DNA from 2 places in the Sphaerisporangium krabiense genome. Region 1 is predicted to be linked to the other one. Evidence: predicted binding sites of a transcription regulator. Region 1 holds the regulator's gene; the other holds the start of a gene.
The links. The regulator LexA, encoded in region 1, represses DNA repair genes until DNA is damaged. The targets are predictions, from matches to a motif close to TCGAACANNTGTTCGA.
Positions count from the first base shown of each region.

Region 2: BJ981_RS21035 (DUF6504 family protein) is a predicted target of LexA. The motif match lies at 1,510-1,525, and genes of this name have one in related genera.

Region 1 covers NZ_JACHBR010000002.1:141,361-146,727, forward strand. Annotated here, with positions in the region: gene leuS (leucine--tRNA ligase) at 423-2,885, shown strand; gene lexA (transcriptional repressor LexA) at 3,017-3,730, opposite strand; gene nrdR (transcriptional regulator NrdR) at 4,400-4,861, shown strand; gene BJ981_RS28750 (vitamin B12-dependent ribonucleotide reductase) at 5,009-5,367, shown strand, end outside.
Region 2 covers NZ_JACHBR010000001.1:4,756,665-4,762,031, forward strand. Annotated here, with positions in the region: gene BJ981_RS21025 (ABC transporter permease) at 1-131, opposite strand, end outside; gene BJ981_RS21030 (ABC transporter substrate-binding protein) at 146-1,312, opposite strand; gene BJ981_RS21035 (DUF6504 family protein) at 1,590-1,856, shown strand; gene BJ981_RS21040 (DNA polymerase III subunit alpha) at 1,856-5,367, shown strand, end outside.

The DNA of each region.
Region 1 (5,367 bases):
GCAGGAGAATGCGAGAATGCCCCAGGCAGCCGCAGCCCTGTCGGATCGGTCGGCGGATCCTGCATCGGCAGGCCCTCTTGCGTGAATTGCGGGCCGCGTTCCCGGCCGAACGAGTTCGCCACGGCGAAAAGAGTAAACTAAAGGGACATATGAGGTCACAACGGATCTATCACCATTAGGTAGCTGTGTGAGAATCCGGAACCTTCCTCTGGGGTGCCCCTGACCCCCGCGGGCGCGGCCCGAACGGGAGGAAGGCGCATTGCCCGCTGCGCTACCCTTGAGCTATGCGTGGCAGGACCCTGCTTCTTGGCGGGCCGCGGCGACCGAGCTGAAGACCGGTCGGCGCGGCTGCCCCTCGTGGACACGGGGGGTTTCTTTATTGGTCCGGCCATCCACGCCGAGTCAACCGAGGGACATGGGCCGTGAGTGACGAGCAGTACGATCCGCAGGCGCTGCAGGAGAAGTGGCAGGCGCGCTGGGAAGAGCTGGACCCGTACCGGGCGGGCGAGGACGCCGCCGACGAGCGTCCCCGCAAATACCTGCTCGACATGTTCCCCTACCCCTCCGGCGACCTGCACATGGGGCACGGCGAGGTCTTCGCCATCGCCGACGTGCTGGCCCGCTACTGGTTCCAGCGCGGCTACAACGTCCTGCACCCCATCGGCTGGGACTCCTTCGGCCTGCCCGCCGAGAACGCCGCGATCAAGCGGAACGCCCACCCCGCCGAGTGGACGTACGCCAACATCGACACCCAGGCCACCTCGTTCAAGAGGTACGGCGTGTCCTTCGACTGGTCGCGCCGCCTGCACACCAGCGACCCCGAGTACTACCGCTGGAACCAGTGGCTGTTCAACCGGTTCTTCGAGCGCGGCCTGGCCTACCGCAAGGGCGGCCTGGTCAACTGGTGCCCCAAGGACCAGACGGTGCTGGCCAACGAGCAGGTCGTCGCCGGCCGCTGCGAGCGCTGCGGCACCGAGGTCGTCCGGCGCGAGCTGACCCAGTGGTACTTCCGCATCACCGACTACGCCGACCGCCTGCTGGACGACATGGCCCAGCTGGAGGGCGGCTGGCCCGAGCGCGTGCTGACCATGCAGCGCAACTGGATCGGCCGCTCCGAGGGCGCCGACGTCCGCTTCGAGATCGAAGGCCGCGACGAGCCGGTCACCGTCTACACCACCCGCCCCGACACCCTGTACGGCGCCACGTTCTTCGTCGTCGCCGCCGACGCGGCGCTGGCCGAGCAGATCTGCGCGCCCGAGCAGCTGCCCGCGCTGCGGGCCTACCAGGCCGAGGTCGCCAAGCTGAGCGACATCGAGCGCCTGGCCACCGACAAGGAGAAGACCGGCGTCTTCCTGGGGCGGCACGCCGTCAACCCCGTCAACGGCGAGCGCATCCCGGTCTGGGCCGCCGACTACGTCCTGTCCGACTACGGCCACGGCGCGATCATGGCCGTGCCCGCCCACGACCAGCGCGACCTGGACTTCGCCCGGAAGTTCGGCCTGCCCGTGCGGGTCGTCGTCGAGACCGGCCTGCCCGACCCCGCCGAGACCGGCGCCGCCACCCCGGGCGAGGGCAGCCTGGTCAACTCCGGTCCCCTGGACGGCCTGTCCAAGGCCGAGGCCATCGCCCGCATCGTCCAGATCCTCCAGGAGCGCGGCACGGGCGCCGCCGCCGTCAACTACCGGCTGCGCGACTGGCTGCTGTCGCGCCAGCGCTTCTGGGGCACGCCCATCCCGATCATCCACTGCCCCGACTGCGGCGAGGTCCCCGTCCCCGACGACCAGTTGCCGGTCACGCTGCCCGACCTGCGCGGCGAGGCCCTGGCGCCGAAGGGCGTCTCGCCGCTGGCCGGGGCCACCGACTGGGTCGAGGTGGACTGCCCCAAGTGCGGCGGGCCCGCCCGGCGCGACACCGACACGATGGACACCTTCGTCGACTCCTCGTGGTACTTCCTGCGGTACTGCTCGCCCGGCTACGAGGACGGCCCCTTCGACGTGGAGCGCGTCCGGCGCTGGGGCCCGGTGGACCAGTACGTCGGCGGCGTGGAGCACGCCGTGCTCCACCTGCTGTACGCGCGGTTCTTCACCAAGGTCCTGCACGACATGGGCATGGTCGACTTCCCCGAGCCGTTCCTGCGCCTGCTCAACCAGGGGCAGGTCATCAACCAGGGCAAGGCGATGTCCAAGTCCCTGGGCAACGGCGTCGACCTCGGCGAGCAGATCGACGCCTTCGGCGTGGACGCCGTCCGGCTGACCATGGTCTTCGCCGGCCCGCCCGAGGACGACATCGACTGGGCCGACCTCTCCCCGGCCGCGTCGCAGAAGTTCCTGGCCCGGGCGTTCCGCGTCATGGCCGAGGCGGGCGCGGCCTCCCCGGCCGGCGCCGACCCCGCCTCCGGCGACCTGGAACTGCGCAAGGTCACCCACCGGACGGTCGACGAGGTCACCCGCCTGGTCGAGTCCTCCCGCTTCAACGTGGCCGTGGCCCGCATGATGGAGCTGACCTCCGCGGCGCGCAAGGCCATCGACGCCGGCCCCGGCGCCGCCGACCCCGCCGTGCGGGAGGCCGCGGAGGCGCTGGCCGTCATGCTGTCGCTGGTCGCCCCGTACGCCGCCGAGGAGGGCTGGGAGCGTCTCGGCCACGGCCCGACGATCGCGCGGGCGGGCTGGCCCGCCGCCGACCCGGCGCTGCTGGTCCAGGAGTCGGTCACCTGCGTCGTGCAGGTGGCGGGCAAGGTGCGGGACCGCCTGGAGGTCTCGCCGTCCATCTCGGAGTCCGCGCTGGAGGAGCTGGCTCTGGCCTCCGAGAAGGTGCGGCCGTACCTGTCCGGGACGCCGCGCAAGGTGATCGTGCGGGTGCCCAAGCTGGTCAACATCGTCCCCTGAGCCCCGCCGGGCGGCATGCGAAACCGCCTGAGCGTTCCCCGCGGGGACGCTCAGGCGGTGTCATGGGCTTCGTCGCGCCCGGGCGGTGGGCGCGGGGGAGCGGCCGGTGCGGCGCCGCTCGCCCGGCTCGGTCAGAGCTTGCGCAGGACCGCGGTCACCTTGCCGAGGACGGTGGCCTCGTCGCCGGGGATCGGGTCGTAGTTGGCGTTGTGCGGCACCAGCCAGACGTGGCCGTCCTTGCGCTTGAAGGTCTTCACGGTGGCCTCGCCGTCGATCATGGCCGCGACGATGTCACCGTTGTCGGCCACCGGCTGCTGGCGCACGACCACCCAGTCGCCGTCGGCGATCGCGGCGTCGATCATGGAGTCGCCTGAGACCTGGAGCAGGAACAGCGTGCCCTCGCCGACGAGCTGCTTGGGCAGCGCGAAGACGTCCTCGACGCGCTCCTCGGCCAGGATGGGGCCGCCGGCGGCGATGCGGCCCACCAGCGGCACGAACGCGGCCGTGGGGCGGGTCACCAAAGGCTCCTCCTCGCCCGGGCCGACCGGGTCGACCCAGAGCGCGGGCTCGCCGGGCAGGCGGACCTCCAGCGCGCGCGGACGGTGCGGGTCACGGCGGAGGTAGCCCTTGCGCTGCAACGCCGTGAGCTGGTGGGACACACTGGAGGTGCTGGTCAGCTGGACCGCCTCGCCGATCTCGCGCATCGACGGCGGATAGCCGCGCTGCTGCACCGAATCGCGGATCACCTCAAGGATCTTGCGCTGCCTCGGGGTGAGGCCCAAGGAGTCACGCCTGCGCACCGCGAGGTCGGTGACGACCGCGCCGCTCTCGTCTTGCTCGTTCATAGTCAACTCCTCCTCGCCGGGCGTCCCCGGACGCGCCGCCACATCAACGCCATGCCCGCCCGGCCGGCCGCCCGTCCGTGTTCCCGATGTCGCACACAGCGACAATAACGCCGTTCAAGATCGTCATCAAACAACTGTTCGAGATAATCCGAACGTGGTCGCCGGTCGGCGCATGACATCGTACGGGAGTTCGATCGATATCGTGTTCGACTTTCGCGATCTTACGCGGGTGAGGCGGGAAAGTCGATCACTTGAGCGATCTCGGTCTGATGCGTCCCCCTCTCCGGTGCTCCGGGCCCGGAGGGGGAGTCGGCGGCGCCGCGCGGCTGCGACACGCCGGTGCGGGGGTCGTTCCCCCTGATCGGCGGGGGGTTCGCGATCCGGGGTGCCGCCGACTTGCGTTCATGGTGCGGCACTCCTACGGTTGGACCACAACATCTAGTACTTACACCGTTGTCGGTAACCCATAGGTTGTGTTTCCGTCGGCGCACTGTGGGCACCCACAGTGCGCGCGCATGCCTATTTCGGTTAATCCGGAATGGGCCCGCGAGCGTGGGGCGAATACGGAAACATGGGGCGGACTTTCCTCGGGGTCGACCCGGGGAGGCCGCATTCACGAGGGTCCGGCCGGGGTGGCCGGTGGGAATCGCGAGAAAACGGAGGCGACACGTGCATTGCCCATTCTGTCGTCATCCAGACACCAGGGTGATCGACAGCCGGTCGACCGAGGACGGCGCGGCGATCAGGCGGCGCCGCACGTGTTCACAATGCGGGCGCCGGTTCACCACCCAGGAGACGGTGTTGCTGATGGTGAGCAAACGCAGCGGCGTGACCGAGGCGTTCTCCCGGGACAAGGTCATCGCCGGCGTGCGCCGCGCCTGCCAGGGCCGTCCCGTCGGCGAGGACTCCCTGGCGCAGCTCGGGCAGCGCGTCGAGGAGAGCATCCGCGCGACGGGCTCGGCCGAGATCGCCTCCCACCAGGTCGGGCTGGCGATCCTCGGGCCGCTCCGCGAGCTCGACGAGGTGGCCTACCTGCGGTTCGCCTCCGTCTACCGCGGCTTCGAGACCCTCGCCGACTTCGAGGAAGAGATCGAGCAACTGCGCGCCTCCCGGGGCGCGGACCAAGACTGAACACTTCAGACACGACCAACACGCCCGGGGAGTCCGGAGGCCGTCGGACGCCGAGGATCTCGCCGGGCGCCGGCGCCGGGGGATGTGCGCGGCGCGCGGATGTGTTCCGACATTAGGGCTCCACGGGGTCCCGGAAGGGGAAAGATCATGACGGAGACGGTGAGCGGCTCAGTGGGGCGCGGGGGCAAGCGGGCCTCCAAGGGCCTGAAGATCAGGCGCATCCACACCACGCCCGGCGTGCACCCGTACGACCAGGTGCGCTGGGAGCGCCGCGACGTCGTCATGACCAACTGGCGGGACGGCTCGATCAACTTCGAGCAGCGGGACGTCGAGTTCCCCGACTTCTGGTCGGTCAACGCCGCCAACATCGTCACCACGAAGTACTTCCGCGGGGCCGTGGGCACCCCGCAGCGCGAGACCGGCCTGCGCCAGCTCGTCGACCGGGTCGTGGGCGTCTACACCCGCACCGGCCGCGAGAACGGCTACTTCGCCTCCGAAGAGGACGC
Region 2 (5,367 bases), on a different contig from region 1:
GCCAGGCCGACGAAGACCAGCAGGGGCAGTGCCCCGGTCCAGCCGGCGGAGCGGGTGCGGGCCCTGCCGCCGCCCTCGCCCCTGCTCTTCAGGGGGAGGGGGGCGGGGGCCGCCGAGGTGGTCTCGATCATGGGGGTGGGGCGGGTCAGCCGGAGACCGCCGCGCCCCAGCCCGCGGCGAGGACTTCCTTGGCCTTGGTGACCTGCGCGTCGGTCGGGAACTGCGGGGTGCCTTCGACCTTCGGCAGCTTGGCCACCAGCGCGGCGTCGGCGCTGCCGTCGGACTGCATGGACGGCAGGAGCACGGGGCGGGCGTACCCCTTCAGCCAGAGGTTCTGGCCCTCGGTGCTGTAGAGGAACTCCTCCCACAGGCGGGCGGCGGCCGGGTGGGGAGCCCACTTGTTGATCGCCTGCGCGTAGAAGTTGGCGTACTTGCCGTCGGCCGGGACGGTGACCTTCCAGTCCACGCCCTTGGCGGCGAACTGGTCGGTGTAGCCGGAGTTGAGGTAGTCCCAGTCGATGCTGATCGGCGTCTCGCCGTTCTGCACGGTCGCGGGGGTCGACTCGACGGGGTTGTAGTTGCCCGCCGCCTTGAGCTTCTTGAAGAAGTCGAGGCCGGGCTGGATGTCGTCGAAGGATCCGCCGTTCGCCAGGGCGGCGGCGAAGACGCCGGCGAACGCGGAGCCGGACTTGGTGGGGTTGCCGTTCATCGCGACCTTGCCCTTGTACTCGGGCTTGAGCAGGTCGGCGAAGGTCTGCGGGCAGGCCGGGATGCGCTTGGCGTCGCAGCCGATGGAGACGTAGCCGCCGTAGTCGTTGTACCAGTTGCCCTGGGCGTCCTTCTGGCCTTCGGGGATCTTGTCGAAGGACTGCACCTTGTACGGCGCGAACAGGCCCTCCTTGGCGCCGCTGAGGGCGAACGCGGTGCCGAGGTCGAGCACGTCGGGAGCGCGGTCCTGGCCCTTGCGGGTCTTGACGGCGTTGATCTCGTCCGCGCTGGAGCCGTCGGGGTTCTCGCTGTTGACCTTGATGCCGTACTTCTCGCCGAACGTCTTGATGATCTCCCCGTAGTTCGCCCAGTCCGGGGGCAGGGTGATGACGTTGAGCTGTCCTTCCTTCTTCGCCGCCTCGACGAGCTTGTCGAGGCCGCCGAGGTCGGCCGCGGAGGTCGCGGTCGCGGCGGAGTTCGCGGCGGAGGCGGAGGCACCGGTCTGGGCGCCGGTGGCCGGGGCGGACCCGCAGGCCGCGCCGAGAGAAGTCGCGACGGTAAGGACGGCGGCCAGGCCGACGATACGCGTTCGTGATGATTGCACGCTTGCTCCCACTTTCGGAGGTTGTGGGATGAACGTAGAAGGGCAGGGACAACGGTTCGCGACTACTTTCCCGGCGCACGGGTTTCTTTGTGTGAACAGCTGGTGACGTGATCACGCCCGTGCTCCCGGCCCGCCGGGGCGATCGTGACCGGACGATGACGGGCCTGCGGCCTGTGGTGATTTGCCCTCCGCGCCCTGGGAACGTATGTTCGAAGTAGCACCACCCGCCTTCCCCCGGGTGCTCCAAGTTCCAGAGGCCCAGGGAGAAGAAGCGCCATTGAGCAGAATCTACGGCGATCCCATCGAGGTGTGGACGCGCGACGGCGAGCCCGCCCGCTTCGTGTGGCGTGACCGGCTCTACGTCGTCCGCCGCGCCCTCGACCACTGGGTGACCTCCCGCGAGTGGTGGAAGATCTCCGAGACCGACCCGGGCGAGCGCCGGTTCTGGCGGGTGGAGGCCAGCCCCGGCGGAGACACCGGCACCTACGAGCTGCGCTTCGACACCGCGAGCGGCGGCTGGCTGCTGCTGAGGGCGTGGGACTGATGTTCGCCCACCTCCACGTCGCCTCCGCCTACTCCCTGCGGTACGGCTCGGCCTTCCCCAAGGACCTGGTCGCCCGCGCGGCCGGGCACGGCATGGACGTCCTCGCGCTGACCGACCGCGACGGCATGTACGGCGCGGTCAAGCACGTCCAGGCGTGCTTCGAGGCGGGCCTGCGGCCGGTCGTCGGCGTCGATCTGCTCCTGGACGGCCCCGACGGCCCCGTCGGCCGCGGCGGCGACGACGGCGACCGGGTCACCGTGCTGGCCAGGGCGGACGGGTGGGCGCACCTGTGCCGTCTCACCACCGCCGCCCACCACGCGGGGGAGCGCGGCGAGCCCCGCGTCACCCGCGAGCTGGCCGGCCGCCACGCCGGCGGGCTGCTGGTCATGCTCGGCCCCCGCTCGGACGTGGGCCGCGCCGTGGCCGAGCGCCGCGACGGCCGGGCGCGCGAGCTGCTCGCCGCCTGGCGGGCCGCCGTCCCCGACGTGGTGGTCGAGGTCGTCGACCAGTTCGGGCACCGGGAGGCGAGCACCGCCGCGCGCATGATCGCCCTGGCCGAGTCGGCGGGCGTGCCCGCCGTGCTGACCAACGCCGTGCGCCACCTGGACCCGGGGGACTACCGCGTCGGCGACGTGCTGGACGCCGCGCGCAAGCTCGTCCCCCTGCACTCGCGCCACCTGGAGCACTCCGCCTCCCACGCCTACCTCAAGAGCGGCGCGGAGATGGGGCGCGTGGCCCTGCGGATCTGCGGCGGCGACGAGGCCCGCGCGTCCCGCCTGCTCGCCCGCACGCGGGAGACCGCCGAGCGGTGCGCGCTCGACCCCTTGGAGGTCCTGGCGCTGCGCGGCGGGCGGGAGCGGCTCCACCTGCCCGAGGTCGACGGCGACCCCGTCCCCCTGCTGCGCGGCCGGTGCGAGGAGGGCCTGGTGGCCCGGGGGATGGAACGGTCCAGCGAGGCGCGGGAACGGCTGGAGGACGAGCTACGCGTGATCGAGGCGAAGCGGCTGTCCGGCTACTTCACGGTCGTCTCCGACATCACCGACATGATCCGCGGGATGGGCGTGCGCTGCGCGATCCGCGGCTCGGGCGCCGGCAGCCTGGTCAACTACCTCATCCGCATCGGCGAGGTGAACCCCCTCGAACACGGCCTGCTGATGGAGCGCTTCCTGTCCGAGGGGCGCAAAGGGCTGCCCGACATCGACGTGGACGTGGAGTCGGCGCGCCGCCTGGACTGCTACCGCGCCATCCTGGACCGCTACGGCGAGGACCGCGTCGCCTGCGTCTCCATGATGGAGACCTACCGCGCCCGCAGCGCCATCCGCGACGTCGGCGCCGCCATGGGCCTGCCCCCGCACGAGATCGACGTCATCGCCAAGGCGTTCCCGCACATCAGGGCGAGGCAGATCCGCGCCGCCCTGTCCGACCTGCCGGAACTGCGTGACAGCGGCCTCGGCGACCGCGCCCTGGCCACGATGTTCGAGCTCGCCGAGAAGCTGGACGGCCTGCCCCGGCACATCGCCCTGCACCCCTGCGGCGTGCTCGTCGGCAACTCCGGCCTGCGCGACCGCACCCCCGTCGAGCGCAGCCTGCTGGACTTCCCGATGAGCCAGTTCGACAAGGAGGACGTCGAGGAGGCCGGGCTGCTGAAGCTCGACGTGCTCGGCGTGCGCATGCAGTCGGCGATGGCGTACGCGCTCGGCGAGATCAGGCGGGTGGACGGCGAGGACGTCGACCTGGACCGGGGCGTCCCCCGGGACGACCGGGCGACCTACGACATGATCCGCACCGGGCACACGCTCGGCTGCTTCCAGATCGAGTCCCCCGGCCAGCGCGAGCTGGTGTCCAAGCTGGAGCCCCGCACCATGCACGACCTGATCGTCGACATCTCGCTGTTCCGGCCGGGCCCGGTCAACTCCGACATGGTCACCCCCTACCTGGAGGCCAGGCACGGCTGGCGCGAGCCGTCCTACCCGCACCCGAGGCTCAGGCCCGCGCTGCGCGAGACCCACGGCGTCGTCATCTTCCACGAGCAGGTCCTGAGGGTGGTCGACGCCATGACCGGCTGCGGGCTGTCGGAGGCCGAGAGCGTCCGCCGCGCGCTGTCCTCGCCCGAGGGACGCGAGGCGGTCCGCACGTGGTGGGAGTGCTCGGTGCTGCCCGAGTTCGACCGCGAGACCACCGACCGGGCCTGGAGGGTGCTCGACGCGTTCGGCTCGTTCGGGTTCTGCAAGGCGCACGCCGCCGCGTTCGCGCTGCCCACCTACCAGTCGGCCTGGCTGAAGCGCCACCACGCCGCCGCGTTCTTCGCCGGGGTGCTCACCCACGAGCCGGGCATGTACCCCAATCGGGTCATCCTCGACGAGGCCCGCCAGTGCGGGGTGACCGTCCTGCCCCTGGACGTCAACCGCTCGGGACGGCAGTGGCTCGTCGAGCGCTGCCCCGCCCCGTCCTCCGGCGCCCCGCCCGAGGACCCTCCCCGCCGCGTCGGCGAGGGGTACGGCCTGCGGGTGCCGTTCTCGTCGGTCAAGGGCGTCAGCGAGGCCGAGGTCGAGCGCATGGTCGCCGGGCAGCCGTACACCTCGCTGGCCGACTTCTGGGAGCGGGCCCGGCCGTCGCGGCCGGTCGCCGAGCGCATCGTGCAGGTCGGCGGCGTCGACGCGCTGTACGGGCTGCACCCCGGAGGGCCGCGCTGGCGCCCGGGCGAGCTGACGCGCCGCGACCTGCTCGCCCAGGTCGGCACCCTGGAACGCGCCTCGGCGACGGGCGTGCGCGCCGCGCGCCGCGCCGGGGCCGGACGCGCCAGGGCCCAGCCTCCCCCCGAGGCCGGGACGGACGCCGTGCAGATCCCGATGGGCTTCACCGAGCACGTCCGGCCCGGCGAGCTGCCCGAGATGACCGAGGCGGAGGCCGTGCAGGCCGAGCTGGAGATCCTCGGCATGGACGTCAGCCGCCACATCATCGCCTTCCACGAGGACCTGCTCGCCGCGATCGGCGTCGTCAGGGCCTCGGAGCTGCTCACGATGCGCAACGGCGCCGAGATCCTCGTCGCGGGCGTGAAGGTCGCCACCCAGACCCCGGCCGTGCGCTCGGGACAGCGCGTCGTCTTCACCACCCTGGACGACGCCACCGGGCCGATCGACCTGACCTTCTTCGAGTCCGTGCAGGGCCACTGCGCCGCCACGCTGTTCGGGTCGTGGCTGCTGGTCGCCAAGGGCGCCGTACGGCGGGTCGGGGCCCACGCGGTCTCACTGCGCGCCCTGGACTGCTGGAACCTCGTCGAGCTCGACGAGATCTGGCGCACCGAGGGGATCGACGCGGTGCGCGCGGTGCTGGACGCCGTCCCCGCGGAGCGGGGCGGGGTCGGCGGGCGGCCCCTGGACTACGGCAACGGCTACCGGCTCTCGCCGTACGCCGACATCGGCCCGGCCGCGGGCGTGCGGACCGCGCCGCGCAGGCTGTGGCACGTCAGCCCCGGCAGCTCGGGGCCGCCGCCCGCGCCGCAGCGCCTGGA